One region of the Brevibacterium sp. LAARM2_SD2 genome, then DNA from elsewhere that is predicted to be linked to it. Evidence: riboswitches for the same ligand, from Rfam matches in the RefSeq annotation. Region 1 holds a riboswitch; each other region holds the start of a gene.
What was found. Region 1 has a riboswitch for thiamine pyrophosphate ahead of AC2W7K_RS06550 (TenA family protein). Riboswitches for the same ligand answer to the same signal wherever they lie in the genome.
Positions count from the first base shown of each region.

Region 1 (5,390 bases):
ACCGTCGGCCTCGTCTCCGGCGGCGGCTCCGGTCACGAACCGATGCACGTCGGCTTCGTCGGCCCGGGCATGCTCGACGCCGCCGTCCCCGGTGAGGTCTTCGCCTCACCGCACAACGCGCAGATCTTCGCGGCGTCGCAGGCGGTGGCCGGCCCCGACGGCGTCCTCCACATCGTCAAGAACTACACGGGCGACGTCATCAACTTCGGCATCGCCGCCGAACGTCTCCGCGCCGCCGGCATCCCCGTGGCGACCGTGCTCGTCGACGACGACATCGCCACCGACAGCGACGACACCGAGACCGGCCGCCGCGGCACCGGGGCGACCGTCATCGTCGAGAAGATCCTCGGCGCTGCCGCCGACGCCGGGTGGGGTCTCGACGAGCTTGCCGACCTCGGCGCCGAGGTGGTCGCCCGGTCCCGGAGCCTCGCCGTGGCCGCTCGCGCCCAGACCGATGCCCACACCGGTCGGCCCGCGTTCGACCTTCCCGAGGGCACCCTCGAATACGGCGTCGGCATCCACGGTGAGCGCGCAGCGACCTCGATTCCGCACGACGGCTTCGAGGCTCTCATCGACCGGATGTGCCGTGAGCTCCTCGCCGCGGTTCCCGGCACCCCGGCCGACGACGAGCTCCTCGTCCTCGTCAACGGACTCGGCGCGACGACCCAGATCGAACTCTTCAATGTCCACGACGCCCTCGGTGCCGCCCTCGAGACCGCAGGCGAGTCGATCGCCGCGTCCCTTGTCGGCAGCTATGTCACCGCGCTCGACATGACCGGGTTCTCCCTCACCGTCACCCGCCTGCAGCCGTCCTGGCTCGACTGGTGGAACGCCGCCTCCCGCACCGCGGCGTTCCCCACCCGCGGCGGTGAGTCCGCGCACGCCGAGGCGGTGCCGACGGCAGCGGCGACGCGGAGTGCGCAGGAGCCGACGTCGACCGCCGACTCTCTGCGGCAGCGGACGGCAGCCGGTGGGGACACGGATCTCGAGACCGCGGTGCTCCGCCGGTTCGCCGAACTCGTCGAGGAGCAGCACGCCCATCTGACGGAACTCGATCAGGTGGGCGGTGACGGGGACTTCGGGGACAACCTCCGCGGTGGACTGCGCCACGCCACTCGACTCGTCGACTCCTCCGAGGCCGCGGGATTCGCCGCAGCCGAAGCGGCGTTCCTCGGCGGCGTCGGCGGCACGAGCGGACCGCTCCTCGGCCTGCTCTTCCACGAGCTCAGCGCCGGTTACGCCGAACTCGACGCCGACACCCACCGCGAGACCGCGTCTGACCTCTGGAAGCGGGCGACGGCGGCCGGATGCGCGGCGATCCAGCGCGTCGGCGGCGCTGAGACCGGGGATCGGACCGTCGTCGACGTCCTCCATCCCACCGCCTCGGCGTTCGGGAAGGGATTCGCCTCAGCGGCGCAGACCGCCGCCGAGGCGGCACAGGCGACGGCCGACATGCAGGCGAGGCGGGGTCGGGCGAGCTACGTCGACGGCCGCGGAGCCGGCACACCCGACGCCGGAGCCGTGGGCATCTCGCTCCTCTTCTCCGCTGCCGCCGAAGTCTACGAGAAGTAGCCCTAGCCGGTACGAGAAGCAGCCTGGCCCGGCAGCGCGGTCACCGGTACGCCTCGTCGAAGAACGCGCGTTCGAGCCCGACGGCCCGCTGCCACAGATCGGCCAGGCGCTGCCGGGCGGCAGCCGATGCCGCATCGTCCCCGCGCGGTACACCCGTTCGAGTTCGTCGACGAGGAACTGCACCCAGCCGGTGAAGGCCTCCCCGCGGTGGAGGTCGATCCACCCGGTGTGGAGGTCGCGGCTCGGCATGGCCCGATCCTGCTCGCCCCACTCGAGGTAGAGCCATTCGGCGATGACGAGGACGACGAGGACGTCGGGGTACGACGCCGCGGCGACCGCCTCGCGCATGACGTCGCGGAACCCCGCGGTCACCTCGGTGAGCTGGGGATCGGTGTAGTCCGCGGGCTCCACCCCCACCTCGGCGAAGGCGCGGAGGAAGTACGAATCCTCATCGGCGGCGAGGAACCCGAGCTGCTGGGCGAACCGGAGCTTCGCGGTGATGGTGTCGGCGTGGGCGACGCTGGCGCCGAGCATCGAGAGGAAGTCATCGAAGAACTGGTAGTCCTGGACGAGGTACTTCGCCATCACCGCGTCGTCGACGGTGCCCGCGAAGAGCTCGGAGACGAACCGGTGATGGGTCGCCGCGGTCCACTCCGCCTCGGCGCTCGCCCGCAGCTCGGGCACGGCTCCGCCGGTCGCGACTGTGATCATGATGAGCCTCCATCTTCCTCCGCCGGTGTCACCCGGATCAGGTTCTAAGGGTCTGCGTGCGCACTCTCAGCGCCGGTCGCGGCGCTCCCCTGTGGTGGTTCGAGACTATCAGCCGACCGGTGCCGCCACAGCTGCGTCATGATGGGCGGCCTCGAGCTTCGCGCCGAGCACCTCGGCCAGCCGGACGGCGGCAGGCTGACGGCCGGCCGCACGCTCGCCGGCCTCGACCTCGGCGTTGTAGTTCGTGTTCGTGTTGATGTCGTAGACGACCTGGCGACCGTCGGCGGTGTCGATGAATTCGACCCCGGCGAAGTCGATGCCGAGTTCGGTGAGCAGCGCTTCGAGCCGACCGATGAGCGGGGTGTCCGCGGTGATCTCGTCGCGCCGGGTGAACTGACTGTCGCCGAGGCTGCCGGCCGTCCCGGGAACGGCGCAGGCATCGGCGGGGCAGAGTTCGAAGGAGCCGGCGGAGACGTCGACGGCGACGGCGTAGTGGAAGCGGCCGCCGATGAACTCGGCGCGCGTGATGAACGGCGCGGCCGGCTGCAGGTACTCCTGGACGAGGGTGATGCCGTCGATCGGCTCGGTGGACCCGTCGGGGGCGAAGTCGGCCACGGCGGCCTCGAGCTCGGCGTGCGAGTCGAAGCGGCGCACGCCCAGTCCCTTGCCGCCCTGGTTGTGCTTCGTGATGAACGGGGGCGCGAACCCGGCAGCCACCTCGGCGATCGCCGCTGATCCGAAGGCCGCCGAGGTGGCCGGCACGTCGATCCCGTGCGCGGCGAGCACGCGGTGCTGGCGGATCTTGCTGACCTCGAGCTCGAGGACCTGCGAGCCGTTGACGACGGTGCGGCCTGCGGCCTCGAGCCACGCGAGGACCGCGCGTCCGTACTCCTTGACGTGGGGGTCCGTGCGGGTGTGCGACGATGCCGAGAGTCGGGACCAGAAGACGCCCTCGGGCGGGGCGGCGGCGAGGTCGATCGCGGCACCGGGCAGCAGCCACTCGACGAGCTCGACGCCGAGGTCGGCGAAGGCGTCAGCGAACGGCGGGATCCACTCGGGATTGTCGTGGATGACGTAGACCGCGGGACCGTCCGCGACCGGCAGGGTGTGCGTGCTCATCGAAGTCCTCTCATGCGCCGTGGCTCTGGCAGGTGCGCTGTTATTGCTCAACAATTCTATCGAGTCGGTGATTCCCTGGGTCGTGTCCGCCCTGCGGCGTAGACTCAGGACCATGGCTATCGCAAAGCAGCCCGTGGTCGTTCTCGATGCTCCGGATGCTGGTGAGCTCGCCCAGTTCTACGGCGAACTCCTCGACTGGCAGGTCCGCGTCGACGACGACGGCACATGGGCCGAGATCACGTCCGATTCCTGGCCGCCCATCTGCTTCCAGCAGGTCGAGGACTACCACGCCCCGAGCTGGCCGAGCCAGGAGCACCCGCAGCAGATGCACATCGACGTCATGGTCGATGACCTCGATGCCGCCGAGGCGGAGGTCATCGGGCTCGGCGCCGGGAAGGCCGCCGTCCAGCCGGGGGAGACATTCCGCGTCTTCCTCGACCCGGCCGGTCACCCGTTCTGTCTCTGCGTCAACTGAGACTCAGCGCGACAGCACGTCGTCGACGGCGTCGATGACGGCATCGGGACGCTCATGGGTGACGAGATGCCCGGCGTCCTCGAGGACGACGAGCCTGCCCTGCGGCATCGCGTCGACGATCGTCGCCGCCGCCGCGTTCTGGCGCGAGCGCATCCGCCGCTCGAGCAGTCCCCGCTGCCGACCGCCCTGGAGGACGACGCCGGGCACGTCCGGTCCGCCGTCGCGTTCGAGCATCCGCATGAGCGCGATCGACGAGGTGACATGCCGTTCCTCGCGCAGCGCCATGCGCATCGCCCGCTGGGTGAGCGAGTCGCGCCAGAACAGGGCGAGATCCGCCTCGGTGATCAGCGGTGATGCCCCGTCGGGCAGGAGCGTTCGGGTGAAGCGATCGCCCTGGCCGGCCCGGATGAGCAGCGACCCGAGCCGCATCGAACCGGCGTTGAGGGCCGCGACCGCAGGGGAGAGGATCGCCGAGGCGGTCGCATCGACGAGCACCATCCCGGCGACCCGCTCGGGGTTGAGGTGCGCGAAGAGTCTGACGATCGGTCCGCCCCAGCTGTGGCCGACGAGGACGACCGGCGTGTTCCCGGCGACCTGGTCGACCACCTCGGCGAGGTCGTCGACGATCCGCTCGAGACTGCGCGGACTCCGGTCGTCAGCGCTGCCGCCGATGTTCGCGCGGTCGTAGGACACGGTCCGGGTGCGGGTGGCGACCTCCCGTTGGATGTGCGTCCAGGCAGCCGCCGAGGCACCCATGCCCGCTTCGAAGACGATGCACGGACCAGGCGCCTCACCTGCGGTGACGGTGCGGATGCGGCGGCCGTCGGCGAGCGTGACGATCTCCTCGGTGAGGCCGTCACCGGGATCGAGGTGCGGCGGGCGAGACGAGCCTGAAGTGTCAGATGAATCTGACTTGTCAGACGAGTCAGGGCGGGGCGGAACGGTCATCGCTGCTTCCTTGCCGGAGGTCCGTGTGCTCCCAGGCTAGCCCCTCACCCGCGCTGACGACGGCGGGCGCACCTACGATGGATGCCATGGAGATCATCGCGTCGTTCGCCGACATCGTCCCTGTTCCCTGGGCCAACGGCGCGGGCGAGACGACCGAGCTCGTCTCCCTCGACGCCTCCACGGCGCTCACCCCCGACCGGCGTTCGTGGCGGCTGAGCATCGCCCGCCTCGAGCGGACCGGTCCGTTCTCCTCCCTGCCCGGACTCGACCGGACGTTCCTTCCCACCGACGCCGAGGTGGTCCTCGACATCGCCGGCACCGCGCACCGGGCCGGCCCCGGATCACCGCTGCGCTTCTCCGGGTCCGATGCCGTCGCGCTCACCGACCTCGCGGCCCCGACCTTCGCCGTCAACCTCATGGTCGTCACCGACGAGGCGACGCTGCCGCCGCTGACGATGATGCTCGAGCCCACGACGATCCTCGACCCCACCGGGACGGCAGAGCCCGGCGAGTCCGCTCGGCCGCGGTTCGCACTCGCCCTCACCGACGGCCCGCACTGGCGCCG
Region 1 is NZ_JBNFOM010000007.1:118,638-124,027, reverse strand. It holds gene AC2W7K_RS06555 (dihydroxyacetone kinase subunit DhaK) at 1-1,572, shown strand, start outside; partial or broken gene AC2W7K_RS06550 (TenA family protein) at 1,780-2,283, opposite strand; TPP riboswitch at 2,280-2,384, opposite strand; gene AC2W7K_RS06545 (ATP-grasp domain-containing protein) at 2,392-3,402, opposite strand; gene AC2W7K_RS06540 (VOC family protein) at 3,515-3,877, shown strand; gene AC2W7K_RS06535 (alpha/beta fold hydrolase) at 3,881-4,825, opposite strand; gene AC2W7K_RS06530 (HutD family protein) at 4,912-5,390, shown strand, end outside.

Region 2 (5,390 bases), on a different contig from region 1:
TCGGCCGTCGAGTGCACTGACCCGCCGGGAGAGGCCCTGGAGCCCGCCCCCGCGCAGGTCGGCGCCTCCCTGGCCGTCGTCGACCACCTCGGCGACCAGCGCGGTCCCGCCGTCGTGGACGCGGATGGTGATCGCCGAGGCGGCGGCGTGCTTGACGACGTTCGTCACGGCTTCGCGGACGACGAAGTACGCGGCCGATTCGACGGCCTGCGGGATGCGCCCGGCCGGCTGCTCGAGGATCGTCACCGGCACCGGGCAGTGGTCGGCGATGCGCGTGAGCACCGACGCCAGCCCGTGCTCGTCGAGTGCGGTGGGATAGACCCGCCACGCCACTTCCCGCATCTCGTCGATGAGGTCCTGGGACTGGACGAGCGCACTGTCGAGGAGGGCTGCCGCCTTCTCCGGGTCGTGGGCCCTGCGGGCCCGGGCGATGAGGACGGACAGGGACACGACGTTCTGCTGCACCCCGTCGTGGAGGTCGCGTTCGATGCGGCGGCGTTCGTCGTCGATGGCGACGACGACCCCGCGGCGGGTGGTGATGAGCTCGGTGATGCGGCTGTGGACCGCGGTCGGTCGGCTCACCTCGCCGGCGGAGGCGTCGATGCGTCCGTGCAGCCAGTTGCCGAGTTCGGCGAGGAGGACCGCGCCGATGAGGTTCGCCGCCCCGTAGAGGACGCCGACGAGGAGCAGCGGCTGGCTCATCGTCCACAGCGAGAAGCTGATCGTCACCCCGCCGCCTGAGAACAGGCCCTGGATGAGCGCGCCGAGGGTGACGAAGACGAATCCGGTGAGGAGGTTGACCACGGGCACGGCGATGAGGAGGGCGACGAGGCCGGTCAGGGCGAAGAAGCCGCGCCCCGGCCGGACGTCTGCGAGCACGATGCCCAGAGTCCGCTCCTGCCGGGTCCGCTCCCAGGTGAGGACGCGACGGGAGAGCGCCGAGGCGGGCGGGAGGCACGCGGCGAGCAGCAGCGGCAGGCAGAGGAGGCCGCCCCACAGCACCCCGAGCACGGAGAGCGACCACCGCCTGAGGAACATGCGGGGTTCGCGCGGGATCGTCGCGGGCCACGGCATGGCTCGATCGTAGCAACGCAGGTCAGGGCGTCTGGAGGTGTCAGACCTCACATCTCGTTCCGGTTTTCCGCAGCGTGTCGGCAGGTGAACCCGTCCCTGGAATGCGCTCCGCCTCGTATCGGCGAGCACGGCCGCGTCACTAGGGTCGATGACCATGGACTTCGCTCTCGACCTCATCCAGCAGACGCTGACCTCCCCGTGGCTCTACCTCCTCATCGCCGTCGTCGCGGCCCTCGACTCCCTCGTCCCGATCGTGCCCTCGGAGACCGTCGTCATCACTGCCGCCGCGTACGCCGTGACCGGCAGTCCGGCGGCGGTGGGCATCATCGCGGCGGCGGCCGTCGGTGCGCTCCTCGGCGATCTCGCCGCCCACCTCGTCGGTCGCGGCGGCAGTCGCGCCACCGACCGGTGGGTCCGGTCGGCCCGGCTGCGCCGGCTGCTCGCCTCGACGGCGGAGATGTTCGCCGTCCGGGGCGGCGCGATGCTCGTCGCGGGACGGTTCATCCCCGGCGGGCGGACGGCGACGACGATCGCCTCGGGGATGCTCCGTTATCCCCTGCCGCGGTTCCTCGCCGTCGACTTCCTCGGGGCGCTGGCGTGGGCGGTCTACTCGACGGGTATCGGGCTCCTCGGCGGGGCAGTGTTCGCCGATCAGCCGCTGTGGGGTGTCGTCCTCGGCGTCGGCATCGCGCTCACCCTCACCGGCATCGCCGAGGTGGCCCGCCGTCTCCGGGCGAAGCGGAGGGCCGCTGTTGCCGAGCCCGTATCCGGAGGTTTCGAATCTGACGGCACCGCTGCCCTCGAGCCCGCGGTGCCCGAGCCCACGGCAGCTGCGGTCGGGCCACGGAGGTGCGTCCCGACCGCAGAGCGCGCCCGCCTCATGCGCTCCGGTCGAACTCGCCTGCTCGCAGCTGCACGAGAGTGAGATCGAGCAGCGGGGTCGGCACGCCGAGGTCGCGCGCCGTCGTCTGGAGGTGGCCGAGGATGTGCTCGGTCTCGTTCGGCAGTCCGGCCGTGACGTCCCGGTAGAGCGAGGAGGTGAAGGCGGAGCCCTCGGCGGTGAGCATCGACAGGGTGGCCGCCCTGGCCCGCGCGGAGACCGGGTGGCCGGCGGCCATGGCGACGGCTTCGAGTTCGTCGATGATCCCCACGACGTGGGGTTCGCCACCGGCGGCCATGATCGCGCCGACCGGTGCCCGGAAGAGGCACGTGACGACACCGGCCGCGGCGATGAACACCCACTTCTCCCACAGGGCGTCGTCGATGCCGTCGATGACCTGCAGCCGGAAGCCGGGGACGTCGAGCGCGTCGACGACCGCGGGTGGGACCTCTCCCCCGCCGAGGCGGCCGATCGTCATCGTCGCGAGATCCGTCATCTGGACGATGTCGGCTCCGCGCATCGTGCCGACGATCTTGACGAGCCCACCGAGCACCTGCCCGGGGAACTCCGCCTCGAGGCGACCGATCTGCGCCATCCCATTGAGGAACGGGATGATGAGAGTCTGGGGTCCGACGGCCGGCCGGAGGTCGGCGATGATCGATTCGAGGGCACCGGCCTTGACGGCGACGAGGATGAGGTCGACCGGGGTCGAGTCGGCCGCGAGCTCCTCCGCCGTCGTCACGGTCACCGGGTTCGTCCGGTCCTCGTCGGGGGCGATGAATCGCAGACCGTTCTCTCTCAGCGCCTCGGCGCGTGCGGGCCTGACGAGGAAGGTGACGTCGCGTCCGGCTTCGACGAGGCGGGTGCCGAAGGCGCCGCCGGTCGCGCCGGCTCCGGCGATGAGGATTGTCACAGGGTGCCGTCCTTCGTGGTCGTGCCAGTTGTCGTGCCAGTGGTCGTGCCAGCGGTCGTGTCGGGGTCAGCGGAAGCCAGCTGCGCACGCAGCCGAGCGGCCGCCTCGGCGGGGTCAGGCGCCTCGGTGATCGCGCGGACGACGACGATGCGTGACGCCCCGGTCTCCTGCACGGCCTGGAGACGGTCACCGGCAGAGATCCCGCCGATCGCGAACCACGGCTTGACCGTCCTCCCGCTCACCGCCGCCAGCGGATCGAGCCCGGCCGCCGGGCGACCGGGCTTCGTCGGGGTCTCCCACACGGGGCCGAGGCAGAAGTAGTCGATCTCCGGGTCGGCGGCAGCGGCGAGCGCCTGCTCGACCGAATGCGTCGACCGGCCGAGGATGACGTCGTCGCCGAGCACCGTGCGGGCCTGCGCGCTCGTCAGGTCGCCCTGCCCGACATGGAAGACGTCGGCGCCGACGAGGAGGGCGACGTCGGCGCGGTCGTTGACGGAGAAGAGCTTCCCGTGCCGGTGGGCGGCATCGCGGAGGATCTCGAGGGCGGCGATCTCCTCCCTGGCTTCGAGACCTTTGTCGCGGAGCTGGATGATGTCGACGCCCCCGGCGTAGGCGGCATCGAGGAACTCACCGAGGTCGCCCTGCTGCGTGCGGGCGTCGGTGCAGAGGTAGAGCCGGGCGGAGGCGAGCGCACGGGTCCGCGCGGCATCCCGGCCGGTGGAGTCGCGGTCGACCGGGTGCCCCACGTTCTCAGCAAGGGCGGTCACGGGGTCTTGCACTGCGGGAGACGTTGGCATCGTGGGAACCATGCTCCTAGAGTAGAGGAGTTCGCGGGAGCCTCGCTGGGAGGCTGAGAGGGCTTCGTGCCGACCGCCTTACCTGATGCGGGTCATGCCGCCGGAGGGAGAATCGCATGGACGTCATCGTCGTCGGCGCCGGGATCATCGGCCTGGCCACGGCGTGGGAGCTCCACCGGCGCGGGGCGGCCGTCACCGTCATCGATCCGCATCCGGGCTCGGGCGCCACCGCGGCCGCGGCCGGGATGATCGCCCCTGCCGCCGAGATCGCGTGGGGCCAGACTCCGCTGTTTCCGCTCATGCGCGTCTCCGCCGACCTCTACCCGGACTTCACTGCGGCACTGACCCGGGAATCGGGGGCCGACCTCGGGGAGACGGCGACCGCCACACTCGTCTGCGCCGGTGACCGCGCGGATCTCACGGCCCTGCGCGAACTCAGCGCCCTCCAGTCCGCGGCCGGTTCCGACCTCGACCTGCTCACCGGATCCCGCGCCCGCGACCTCGAACCAGCCCTGGCCCCCGGTGTGTGCGGGGCCGTCCTCATTCCCGGCGATCATGCGATCGATCCCCGGCGGGTGACGCGCGCGCTGCTCACCGTCCTCGGCGACCGCGTCATCGAGGAGCGGGTGACGGGACTGGTCGGCGATGAGGGATCACCGACCGGTGCCCCGGCTCGGACGACCGGAGTCGAGCTCGCCTCGGGACGTCGGCTGTACGCCGATCAGGTCGTGCTCGCCGCAGGCATGGCGCACAATGCGATCGCCGGCGCTCCCGCGCTGCCGCTGCGAGCCGTCCACGGCGACGTCATCCGGCTCCGCTCGGATCCCGGCGCTCCCCCGCTGCTCACCCGGACGATCCGGGGACTCGTCGCCGGTCGGCCGTCTACGTCGTGCCGCGGCCCGATGGGGAGCTCGTCCTCGGGGCGACCTCCCGGGAGGACGGCCAGTCGGGCATCCTCGCCGAGGGCGTCCACCGTCTCCTCCACGACGCCGAACGCCTCGTGCCCGGGCTCCTCGGATGTGAGATCACGGAGATCACGGCACGGGCCCGGCCCGGCTCGCCCGACGACCTCCCCCTCCTCGGTCGCACCGACCCCGGTCTCGTCGTCTCCACCGGGTACTTCCGCCACGGGGTGCTCCTCGCACCGTTCGGCGCCCGCCTCGGCGCGGATCTCGTCGTCGGCGCGGACTCCGCGTGGCTGCCCGTCGGTGCGCGCGAGGCCGTGGCACCGGCACGGTTCGAGTCCGACCACTCGCCATCATCACCGCAGTCACCGGCTGCACCACTGCTGACAGCAAGGAAGGGATCATGACCATCACACTCAACGGCGACCGCCGGGACATCACCGCGGGCACGACCGCCCGCACCCTCGTCGAGGACATCACCGGTCGGCAGCTGAGCGAAGACGGCACCCCGGTCGACGGCGGCCGCCTCGGGGTGGCCCTCGCCGTCGACGGCGAGGTCGTGCGACGCGGCCTGTGGGCCGGCTTCACCATCACCGACGGCCACACCGTCGACATCGTCACCGCAGTCCAGGGAGGCTGACATGAGCTGGACCATCGACACCGTCACCTTCGACTCCCACCTCGTCATGGGCACCGGTGGGGCGAGCACTCTGCGCATCCTCGAGGACGCCCTGACCGCCTCGGCGACAGAGCTGACGACGGTCGCGATCCGCCGCTTCGACGCCGCGGCCAGGGATTCGGTGTTCGCGCTCCTCGAGCGG
Region 2 is NZ_JBNFOM010000010.1:15,994-21,383, forward strand. It holds gene AC2W7K_RS08075 (sensor histidine kinase) at 1-1,074, opposite strand, end outside; gene AC2W7K_RS08080 (DedA family protein) at 1,223-1,999, shown strand; gene AC2W7K_RS08085 (ketopantoate reductase family protein) at 1,953-2,867, opposite strand; gene thiE (thiamine phosphate synthase) at 2,864-3,613, opposite strand; TPP riboswitch at 3,688-3,790, shown strand; partial or broken gene AC2W7K_RS08095 (FAD-dependent oxidoreductase) at 3,781-4,446, shown strand; gene AC2W7K_RS08100 (FAD-dependent oxidoreductase) at 4,554-4,976, shown strand; gene thiS (sulfur carrier protein ThiS) at 4,973-5,209, shown strand; partial or broken gene AC2W7K_RS08110 (thiazole synthase) at 5,211-5,390, shown strand, end outside.
Region 2: another riboswitch for thiamine pyrophosphate. It lies ahead of AC2W7K_RS08095 (FAD-dependent oxidoreductase); the one in region 1 lies ahead of AC2W7K_RS06550 (TenA family protein).

Region 3 (5,390 bases), on a different contig from region 1:
GCGCAGCGCCCAGTGGACTCGCAGGGCGAGACCGATGACGGTGGCGAACGCGGCCCCGGAGACCCACCAGCCGAGCAGCACCGGGATGCAGAAGAGTGCGACGAAGACGGGCAGCGGAATGATCGACCCCGCGTTCCACCACGCCAGCGCGTAGATGCCCACGGTGATCAGCCCCGTCACGAGGACGATGAGGTACGGGGCGAACCAGTCGAACGACGCCCGGAACGAGGGCTCCGCTGACTGGTTCGGAGCATGCGGCGCGGCGGGCTGAGTGGACACAGAGCGACCCTACCAGCGGTGGACGAGCACCGACCCGAGAGTCCGGGAACGAGACGCTGCCCGGGACCACCTCGGCGAGGTGGGAACTTCGCTCCCAGCCCGGGAGCACCGCGGCGAGGTGGGGCACTCCGATCTCACCCCGGCAACCGCCTCGGCGGGGTGAGGCACGCCGACCCCACCCCGCCGACACCCGCTGACCGGACCCCAGCCCAGCCCGGACCTCAGTCCTGCCCGGACCTCAGCCCTGCCCGGACCTCAGCCCTGCCGCGGACCGATCGTCGGTTCGGGCAGATAGACCTCACCGCCGGCGGCGAGGAACTCCCGGCTCTTGGCCTGCATGCCGGCGATCGCGGCCTGCGCCTCGGCGCTGCCGTACGTGTCGCGGATGTCCTGGGAGATGCGCATCGAGCAGAACTTCGGCCCGCACATCGAGCAGAAGTGCGCGGTCTTCGCCGGTTCCGCCGGCAGCGTCTCGTCGTGGAAGGACTCGGCGGTCTCCGGGTCGAGGCCGAGCGCGAACTGGTCGCGCCAGCGGAACTCGAACCGCGCCTTCGACAGCGCATCGTCCCGGGCCGTCGCCCCCGGGTGGCCCTTCGCGACGTCCGCGGCGTGGGCGGCGATCTTGTACGTGATCACCCCCGTCTTGACGTCGTCGAGGTCGGGCAGTCCCAGGTGCTCCTTCGGGGTGACGTAGCAGAGCATCGCCGTGCCGTACCGGGCGATCTCCGTCGCCCCGATCGCCGAGGTGATGTGGTCGTAGCCGGGCGCGATGTCCGTGACGAGCGGACCCAGGGTGTAGAAGGGGGCGCCGTCGCAGAGCTCCTGCTGGCGCTCGACGTTCTCCCGCACGAGATGGAGCGGAATGTGGCCGGGGCCCTCGACCATGACCTGGACGTCGTGCTCCCATGCCCGCTTCGTCAGCTCGGCGAGGGTGTCGAGTTCGGCGAACTGGGCGGCGTCGTTGGCGTCGGCGATCGAGCCGGGGCGCAGCCCGTCGCCGAGGGAGAACGCGACATCGTAGGCCGCGAAGATCTCACAGAGCTCGTCGAAGTGCGTGTAGAGGAAGTTCTCCTCATGGTGGGCCAGGCACCATCCGGCCATGATCGACCCGCCGCGGGAGACCATTCCGGTCACGCGGTCGGCGGTGAGCGGGACGTAGCGCAGCAGCACACCGGCGTGGACGGTCATGTAGTCGACGCCCTGCTCGCACTGTTCGATGACGGTGTCGCGGTAGATCTCCCAGGTCAGCGCCTCGGCGTCGCCGTCGACCTTCTCAAGCGCCTGGTAGATCGGCACGGTGCCGATGGGGATGGGGGAGTTGCGGATGATCCACTCGCGGGTGGTGTGGATGTCGTTGCCCGTCGAGAGGTCCATGAGGGTGTCGGCACCCCACTTCGCGGCCCACTGGAGCTTCTGCACCTCCTCGGCGATCGAGCTCGTCACCGCCGAGTTGCCGATGTTCGCGTTGATCTTGACGAGGAACGCCTTGCCGATGATCATCGGCTCGGATTCGGGGTGGTTGATGTTCGCGGGGATGATCGCGCGCCCGGCAGCGACCTCGGAGCGGACGAGTTCGACGTCGCACTGCTCGCGGATCGCGATGTAGCGCATCTCGGGGGTGATGATGCCCTGCCGGGCGTAGTGCATCTGCGTGACGGTGCGTCCGGGCTTCGCGCGCCGAGGCGTCCGGTCGGGCCCCTGCCACTGCTGGGAGGGTGCGCCGCGGCGGACGGCTGCCCGCCCGTCGTCCTCGATGAGGTGGCCGCGGGCCGCGTAGTCCTCGGTGTCGTCGCGGTCGGCGATCCACTCCGCGCGGTGCGGGGGCAGGCCCTGTTCGGGGACGGCGCCGGGCCCGACGGTGCGGTAGACGTGGACCGGCTCGTTGGGGCGGCCGTTCGTGTCGTCGAGGTCGATGCGGGTGACGGGCACGCGGATGCCGTGCTCACGGTCCTCGACCCAGGCCAGGGAATGGGTGGGGTACTGCTCGAGAGCGAAACCCGCGGGGGTGCTCGCGGAGTTCTCGGCCGGTGCCGTCGGGCGCGGGGCAACGGTGGGACGGGTGGTTTCTGGGGTGGGCGCAGTCATCTGCGATCCTCTCTTCCTCCGCCGGTATCAACCGGATCAGGTTCAACGGTCTCGAGCGGTCTCAGCTCGATCTCAGCCCTCTTCCGAAGGCCCCCGTGGGGTCACACAACGACTATCACGGTGTGGGCGCCGCCACAAAATCACCCGCGGCAGGTGTTCACTGCGCGAGACGGTGGACGCGCGGTCGCCCGATTTGGTGCCTCAGTTTCAGCGTGCCCAAGTGGACGCGCCCCAGTGGGTGTGCCCCGGTGGACGGGCTCCTGCCGACGTGCCTCGGTGGACGTGCCCAGCGGACGCGCCCTGGGGGAAGTACCCCAGTGGGCTCGCCTCGGATTCCTGCGCACGCTGGACGCCTGCGGCATCGTGCCTGCAGGCCTGCTTCCACGCGCATTGTGCGTGCGCGCCCCGCTCGCTGCGTCATCGTGCGTGCAGCATCGCGCCTCGGCGGACGCACTCCCGCGACTTCGCTGACGGGGTGTCTGCGGGCGTGCGCCGGTGCTCGTCCTCGGGGTGCTCGTTCAACGGCGAGCGTGAATATCGCCGCCTCGGCGAATCTGCCGGCGCTCGTTCAACACGGAGCGTGAATATCGCGTCTTTGGGGACGCGATATTCACGCTTCGTGTTGAGTGAGACTCAGGGGTGAGTGAGGCTCAGGGGTGAACGAGGCGCTGCGTTGAACGAGCAAGCGCTCGCCCCCTGTGTCGGCTCCCGCAGGCGCGGCGCCTCACGCCCCCTGGAGGAACGTTTTCGCGACCGCGCCGAGCGCGACGACGTCGCTGATCGCGCACATCTCCCGCGCCGAGTGCATCGAGTAGAGCGCCGGTCCCACATCGACCGTCGTCATGCCCATGCGGGTGGCCGTCAGCGGTCCGATCGTCGACCCGCACGGCACCGAGTTGTTCGAGACGAAGTCCTGGTACTCGACCCCGGCGGCTGCACAGGCGCGGGCCCACGTCGCCGTGCCGACGGCATCGGTGGCATACCGCTGCTGGGCGTTGAGTTTGAGCAGGGGCCCCGCACCCAGGCGCGGACGCACGTGCGGATCGTGGCGTTCGGGGTAGTTCGGGTGGGCGGCGTGTCCGGCGTCGGAGGACACGCACACCGAGGCGGCCAGTGCGGCGAGGTAGTCACTGCGGTTCGCCTCGGGGAAGAGGGCGGCGACGATCCGCTCGGTGACGTCGGAGAGGAACGGCCCGCTCGCGCCCGAGCGCGAGTTCGACCCCACCTCCTCATGGTCGAACCCGGCGAACAGGGCCACCGCATCGAGCGCCTCGGCGTCGAGGGACGTCATCGCGGTCACCCCGGCGTGGACGGAGAGGAGGTTGTCGAGTCTCGGGGAGGCGAAGAACTCGTCCGCGGCGCCGAAGAGCGCGGGCTCCTGCGCGGGGATCGTGTAGACGTCGTGGCCGACGATGAGTTCGGGGTCGACGCCGGCGGAGGCGGCGAGGATCTCGAGGACATCGGCCTCGGCGAGGTCGGCGAGACCGACGATCGGGGTCGTGTGCCGCTGCTTGTCGAGGGTGAGGCCCTCGTTGACCTGCCGGTCGAGATGGATCGCGAGCTGCGGGATGCGTGCGATCGCCGGCGTGTGCGCGAGGACGACGCTGCCGTCGGCGAGGCTGAGGCGCCCGGCGAGGGCGAGCTCCCGATCGAGCCACGAGTTGAGCAGCGGCCCGCCGTAGATCTCGACACCGAACTGGCGCACGCCTTCGGCGACGAACTCGTCACCGGGCTTGAGTTTGAACGCCGGCGAATCGGTGTGGGAGCCGAAGACCCGGAACGGGGGCACCGCCGAGGCGGTCGACCCGTTCGCGGTCGAATCGGCTTCCGCTGCGTCAATCCGCCCTGTCGGGGCCATCCAGGCGATGATCGCGCCGTCGCGGATGACGTAGTACCCGTGGCCGACCTCAAGGGTCCACGGCTGACGTTCGTCGAGTCGGGTGAACCCGGCGGCGTCGAAGCGCTCGGCCGCTGCGGCAGTGGCATGATAGGAGCTGGGAGAGGCCGTGACGAAAGCGGAGAGGTCGGCTGCGACCTGCGCGTTTGCTGTCTGATCCGTGGATGGAGTGCTCATCTGAACAGCCTATCCTTTGGGGTAGCTTCGACCACAGGGGCCGAAGCGCCAGCGGTCGCCCGAAGCGGACGATCAGCGGTCGTCCGACGTGGATGGTCAGCGGTCTCCCGCACCGGGCGGGCCGGCGGTCGTCCGACATGGACGGTCAGCGGTCGTCCGAACCGGGCGGGCCGGCGGTCGCCGAACGTCGACGGCCGGCGCGGACGAGCGTGCAACGACGAGTGAGAATGCGAGGAGTGTTCGACGTGAACCAATTCGTGGCCGAGTGGAATACGTGGCGGGACTCGCGGAACTCCTCGTTGGCGACGCCCTTCGGGTGGCTCAGCGTCGTCGGGCTCCACTGGCTCGACGAGGAGTCGACGTGGCCGGGAGCGCCGGGAACGTTCACCGTCGACGACGACGGCTGGGTCACCCTCGCGCTCGATCCCGGCACGAAGGCCGGCCCTGCGGCCGCGACCTTCGATCTGCTCAGTGCCCCCACCGAGGCGGCTCCCACCTCCCACGACCTCACCGACACCGGCCCCGGCACCAGGCCCGAGGCAGGCACCGATCCCCGTTCAGGCACCGACGCGGAATGGGAGTCCGGGTCGACGCGCACGGCCGTCCGCCTCGGCGCCGATGACATTCCGCTGCCGGAGTCTCCCCAGGTCAGGGTCGAGGACAACGGGTTCAGCGCGAAGCTGCCGACCGGCGGGTCGCTCGACTGGTTCACTGTCGGCCATGTCCTCTATGAGCTCATCGAACGCGGCGGTCGCCTCGGTGTGCGCATCCGCGACTCGAAGTCGCCGCTGCTCGCGAAGTTCGTCGAGGTCCCCGTCTTCGATCCGAACCGGGACTTCGTCTTCCTCGCCCGCTTCACCCCCTTCGACGAACCCGAGATCCGGCCGGTCGCCTCGGCGCAGGAGAACCTCACGCTCGAGACGATGCTCGTCGGCACCGTCACCTTTACCAC
Region 3 is NZ_JBNFOM010000036.1:331-5,720, forward strand. It holds gene AC2W7K_RS16875 (hypothetical protein) at 1-279, opposite strand, end outside; gene thiC (phosphomethylpyrimidine synthase ThiC) at 535-2,364, opposite strand; TPP riboswitch at 2,361-2,471, opposite strand; gene AC2W7K_RS16885 (M18 family aminopeptidase) at 3,089-4,438, opposite strand; gene AC2W7K_RS16890 (DUF1684 domain-containing protein) at 4,684-5,390, shown strand, end outside.
Region 3: another riboswitch for thiamine pyrophosphate. It lies ahead of thiC (phosphomethylpyrimidine synthase ThiC); the one in region 1 lies ahead of AC2W7K_RS06550 (TenA family protein).

Region 4 (5,390 bases), on a different contig from region 1:
CGGCCGCCGGGTTCCCGGCCAGCGCGCCGACGGCACCTTCGACGTCGCCGTCTCCCGCACCGTGACCGGACAGCGCGGAGACGTCATCGACCGCTTCGCCGCCCTCGTCGACGGCTCACTGGGCGGAGTCGACCTCGCCGGTGAGCCCCGCCCGTCGACGACGGCAAAGCGCTCGTTCTGGCGGGCCGACCTCGCCGACGGGACGAAGATCGAAGCCGCCGCCGAACCGAAGGACGACGAGCGCACGCGTCTCACCCTCACCGCCGCGAAGCTGCCGAGCGCCGAGGCGCTCGAGGAGTGGCGCGCCCACCTCAAGGACCTCATCGCCGAGGTCTGAGACGTCAGCCCGGAATGATCGGGTTCCACGTTCCGAGCACCAGCGCCGAGGCGACCGCGACGACTGCGACGACGACGGCGAGGACGAGGACGACCGCATCAGCGGTGCCGAACCTCGAGCGCCTGCGCCACGTCCTGCCCGGCCGCCCGAACGCCCGCCCCTCCATCGCCATCGCCAGGGTCGTGCCACGGCGGATCGACTGGACGAGGAGGACGAAGATGCCTGCGAAGAGACTGCGGGTGCGCCGCAGCACCGACCCGCCGGCGAGTCCTCTGGCCCGTCTGGCCATCGACAGGGTCTGCCATTCGAGGACGAGGAGTCCGAGCAGGCGACTGGCCGCGAGGATCGAGATGACGACGGTCTCGGGCAGACGCAGATGCTGGACGAGGGCATCCGAGAGGTCCCTGGGATCGATCGTCGAGGCGAGGACGACGAGCGGGATCGCCAGTGCCAGGGCGCGCACGAAGATCGCCGCAGCCGACTCCAGCGACCCGGTCGTCATGAGGATCGGACCGACGTCGACGACGGTGGCGCCCGTCTTCTCGGCGAGGATCGCCGTGCCCCACGCGGCGAGGAGCGCGCCGACCGGCAGGAACCACAGCCGTCTGAGCGCCGCCTTGAGGTCGAGGCCGGTCAGCGGCAGGGCGAGGAGTGAGAAGCCGAGGATGATCCCCGCGGAGACGACGTCGATGCTCAGCAGAGCTCCGACCATGAGGATGAGCGCGACAGCGATCTTCGTCAGCGGGTTGCAGCGCACGAGCGCCGTGCGGCGCACCACCGGGATGAGCTGACCCGGATCCTCGACGGTGACGCGCTCACGAGTCAGGGTCGTCCGCTCACTCAACGCGCTCACCCCGCAGAGGCTGCGCCGACGTGCCGAGGGTGAAGCGGCGGGCTCCAATCGCGTCGAGGAAGTCGAGGTCGTGGCTGACGGCGATGACCGCGCTGCCGTGGTCGAGGACGTCGAGGAACAGTGCGACGAGTCCCGCCCACGTCAGCGCGTCCTGCCCGAACGTCGGCTCATCGACGATGAGGACCTGGGGGCGCGGAGCGATCATCGCCGCCACCGACAGGCGACGCTTCTCCCCGCCGGAGAGACCCTGCGGGTGGGCCTCGGCGATGTCGGACAGTCCCAGCGTCTCCAGCAGGTCGGTCACCCGAGCGTCGACCTCGGCCGCCGACCAGCCGGCCAGTCGCGGACCGAGGGCGAGCTCCTCGGCGACGCTGGGTTTGAGGAACTGATGCTCGGGTTCCTGGAAGACCATGCCGATGCGCGGGGCGAGGAACTTCGAGGGCCAGGTGTACGGCCGCGCCTCCTTCGCCCCGGCGGCAAGCGGCCCCGCTGCGCGCACCTCACCGGAGAACTCGGGGATGAGGCCGGCCAGGGTCAGCGCTGTCGTCGACTTCCCGGCCCCGTTGGCGCCGACGATGCCGAGCGCCTCACCCGCCCGCACCTCGAGGTCGAGATCGGTCGCTGCGGGCACGGCTGCCCGCGGCCGGGCGACGCCCAGGCGCTCGCCGACGAGCACGGGGGACCCGAGTCGGTCCTGCGCTCCAGTTCTGCCCGGCATCGTCCAGCGGTCGGGGGCGGTGCGGGACCCGGATTCGGGCAGCCAGATCCCGGTGGTCCTGAGCACCTCGGCGAGTGCGGGGTCACCGAAGACCTCGTCCGGGGTGCCGTGGGCGACGACGCCTGTGCGGCCGAGGACGATGACGGTGTCGACCTCGTCGCTCCACAGGCTCACCCGGTGCTCGACGACGATCATCGTCGCCGCAGTGGACTCCTGGACCGTGAGGACGGCATCGCGGACCGCCCTCGCCGAGGCGGGGTCGATGTTGGCCGTCGGCTCGTCGAGGACGATCACCTCGGGTGCCATCGCGTGGATCCCGGCGAGCGCGAGGCGCTGCTTCTGGCCCCCGGACAGCGCCGCCGTCGGGTGGGACTGGGGAAGGTCGAGGCCCATGGCGGCCAGGGAGGCGTCGATCCGCGCGTCGACCACCTCGGCGGGCAGACCGAGGTTCTCCATTCCGAACGCGACATCGTCACCGATGCGGGAGAAGATCACCTGCGAATCGGGGTCCTGGAGGACGAGCCCGGTGACGCCTCGGCGGGGGTCGGGTGGGGCGTCGCCGACGAGGAGATCACCGGCTGACTCCCCGGCCTCAGTGGGAAGGACCCCGGCGATCGCATGGAGGAGCGTCGACTTACCCGCCCCCGACGGCCCCAAGAGGAGAACCTTCTCACCTGGGGCGATGTCGAGGTCGACGGGGCCGACGGCGAGGCTGTCCCGATCGGCGTGCCGCCACGAGTATCCGTGGGCGCGGATCGGCAGGCCCATCAGCGCACGCGGCCGGAGGCGAAGGAGCTCAGCGCCCCGGTCTTCGCGATCGCGCGGTAGGCGTACCAGGCGCCGATGCCGGAGATGACGACGCCGGAGATCATCGCGCACACCGCGTAGGCGAGCTGGAAGTCGAACTGCCATTCGGCGTTGTAGAGGATGTTCTCGCTCACGGCCATGAAGGTCGCGGCGACGAGTCCGGACAGCGCGGTCACCCACAGGGTGAACTTCCGGTAGCCGAAGGCGGCGAAGACGAGTTCGGCGCCGAGGCCCTGGAGGAAGCCCGACAGCAGCACGGTCGCCCCGAAGTGGGAGCCGAGGACGCCTTCGACGGCGGCGGCGAGGAGTTCGCACAGCAGCGCGGCTCCGGGTTTGCGGATGATCGCCCCGGCGAGCGGACCGGCGAGCACCCAGAGGCCGGCGATGAGGCCGATCGAGGGCGGGAAGGCCTGGAAGGCGAGCTCGATGCCCTTCCAGCTGGCGGCGAGCACCCAGAAGATCAGGCCCACGGCGATGCCGAGGACCGCGGTGACGACGTAGTCGACGACCCGCCACTTCTTCGTCGGCGGGGCCTGGGTGAATGCCGGTGCCGTCGTCGAGCGGGAACCGGGCGTGGTCGTGTTCGGCATAGCGCCTCCTCGTGTCTCAAGGAGGGGTAGAAGAGTCTCGACTTCCTTCGGCGGTGCTAGCCGCATCAGGTTCGAGGGTCTGCAGCGTCATCTGCACTCTCAGCGCCCTTGGCGGCGCTCCCCTGTCGTGTGCGCTCCACTGTACAACACCTGACGATCCCCGGCACCGCACGTCCGCGGGGCCGGGGATCTGGTGCGAACGGGACTCAGGCCGGAACGACCATGACCGGACCCTCGGCATGGTGGAGGACCCCGCGGGAGACCGATCCGAGCAGCGCGGACTTCACGGCCCCGCGGCCCCGGGTGCCGAGGACGGTGAGCTGCGCGGTCTTCGTCGCCGCGGACAGCAGCGCGGTGGCATCGCCGATGAGCGCCGAGGTGGACACCTGGAGCCCGGGGAACTGACTGCGCAGCTCTTCGGCGTCCTTGTCGAGTTCGGCTTCGATCTGCTGCTGCCGGCGGTCGGCGACGTCACCGCCGAGTTCGAGCTCCGGGTACCAGTAGAGCCATTCCTCCCCGGCCGGCAGCACCGTGACGATCTCGAGGTCGGCGTTGCGCGAAGCGGCCGCCTCGGCGGCGGTGAACATCGCGATCCGCGCGCCCTCGGACCCGTCGACGGCGACGACTACCGGGCCGGTCGTGTCCCCGCGGTGCGCCGAATGGCGGGGGACGACGATCGTCGGGCAGTGGGCGTGCGGCGGCAGCGCGGTCGAGACCGACCCGAGCATGCGGCCCATGAAGCCGCCGCGTCCACGCGCCCCGACGATGATGACATCGGCGTTGGCGCTGAGGTTGACGAGCACACCGGCGGCGTCACCGGATTCGACGGCGTACGTCACCGGTCCGGGATGATCGGCGAGGAGTTCGGCCGCCTCGGCGAGGGTCTTCTCCGCTGCCCGCATCGCGGCTTCGTCCTCGGGTTCGGACGGGATCGAGGCCATGTTCGGGTAGATCATCAGGGGCATCGTGAAGGCCGTGACGACGGTGAGGGGAACGTCTCGGTGCAGCGCCTCGGCGGCACCGTAGCGCAGGGCAAGGGCTGCGAGCTCGGATCCGTCGAAGCCGACGAGGACGCCGAGGTTGTCGGTGAGTCCGGAATCGGAGGCGCGGGTGTCGGTCGGGCGGGCCTCGGCCGGGTTCGCGGCGGACGAGCGGGAGTCAGCAGTCATGGCAGTCCTTCCATCGGGGCCTGACCAACCCTGACGGGGACGACGGCCCCGAAAACCGTGTGCCGTCCTCGTCGCCCTCAGTGTACCCAAGTGTTTTCTACAACGTGTAGAAGACCGCGAGGCGGACGGATTCCTCTCGCGTGCGGCGCGTGCCCACGGCCTCGGCGCGTGCTCACGGCCTGCGCCAGGGGGAGGGGTGCGTCAGACGGCGAAGCCGAGGTAGCTCAGGGCTGAGCGGATGATGTGCTCCTGGCCGTGGGAGAGCTCGGCGACGATGTCGGAGCGCAGCGCCTCGGTGGGGGTGAGCCAGTCGAGGCTGAGCGCATCGGCGCGCGGGGTGCATTCGCCGCGGACCTCCATGACGAAGCACATCGAGATCGCGTGCTGGCGCGGGTCGTGGAGGAGCGAGGTGCCCTCGGTGGGGAAGTACTCGGCGATGTGGAACGGGGCGATGGCCGGCGGGACGACGGGCAGCGCCATCGGGCCGAGGTCGTTCTCGGCATGCCGGAGCAGGGCCTGGCGGATGCTCTCGTGGTAGCGGATGCGTCCGCCGACGACCTCGCGGCCCAGGGTGCCGTCGTCGAGGCGGCGCAGCAGGAGGCCGATCTGCTCGACGTCCCCGGCCTCGCCGACGCGGACCGGAATGGCATTGACATAGGGGATGGGGAGACGGCGGCGAAGCTGGGCGAACTCGTTGTCGTCGAACCAGTTCTCGTCGAAGTCGAGGGCAGTGCGGGTCATATCCCGATTGTGTCACAGTTCACCTGCCCGGGCGGCGGTCGCGGGCCTGCTCGGTCAGCGGTCGCGGGCCGGCTCGGGCAGGGGCGTCACCACGGCTTCCAGCGTCCCGGCACGGCCCGCCCACCTCGGCGTTCGTCTGCCCGCCCACCCGGGGTGGTGTCGGGCGTCACCGCTC
Region 4 is NZ_JBNFOM010000009.1:58,146-63,535, reverse strand. It holds gene AC2W7K_RS07675 (hypothetical protein) at 1-337, shown strand, start outside; gene AC2W7K_RS07670 (energy-coupling factor transporter transmembrane component T family protein) at 342-1,190, opposite strand; gene AC2W7K_RS07665 (ABC transporter ATP-binding protein) at 1,174-2,676, opposite strand; gene AC2W7K_RS07660 (ECF transporter S component) at 2,676-3,305, opposite strand; TPP riboswitch at 3,331-3,439, opposite strand; gene AC2W7K_RS07655 (universal stress protein) at 3,512-4,474, opposite strand; gene AC2W7K_RS07650 (DUF4916 domain-containing protein) at 4,676-5,215, opposite strand.
Region 4: another riboswitch for thiamine pyrophosphate. It lies ahead of AC2W7K_RS07660 (ECF transporter S component); the one in region 1 lies ahead of AC2W7K_RS06550 (TenA family protein).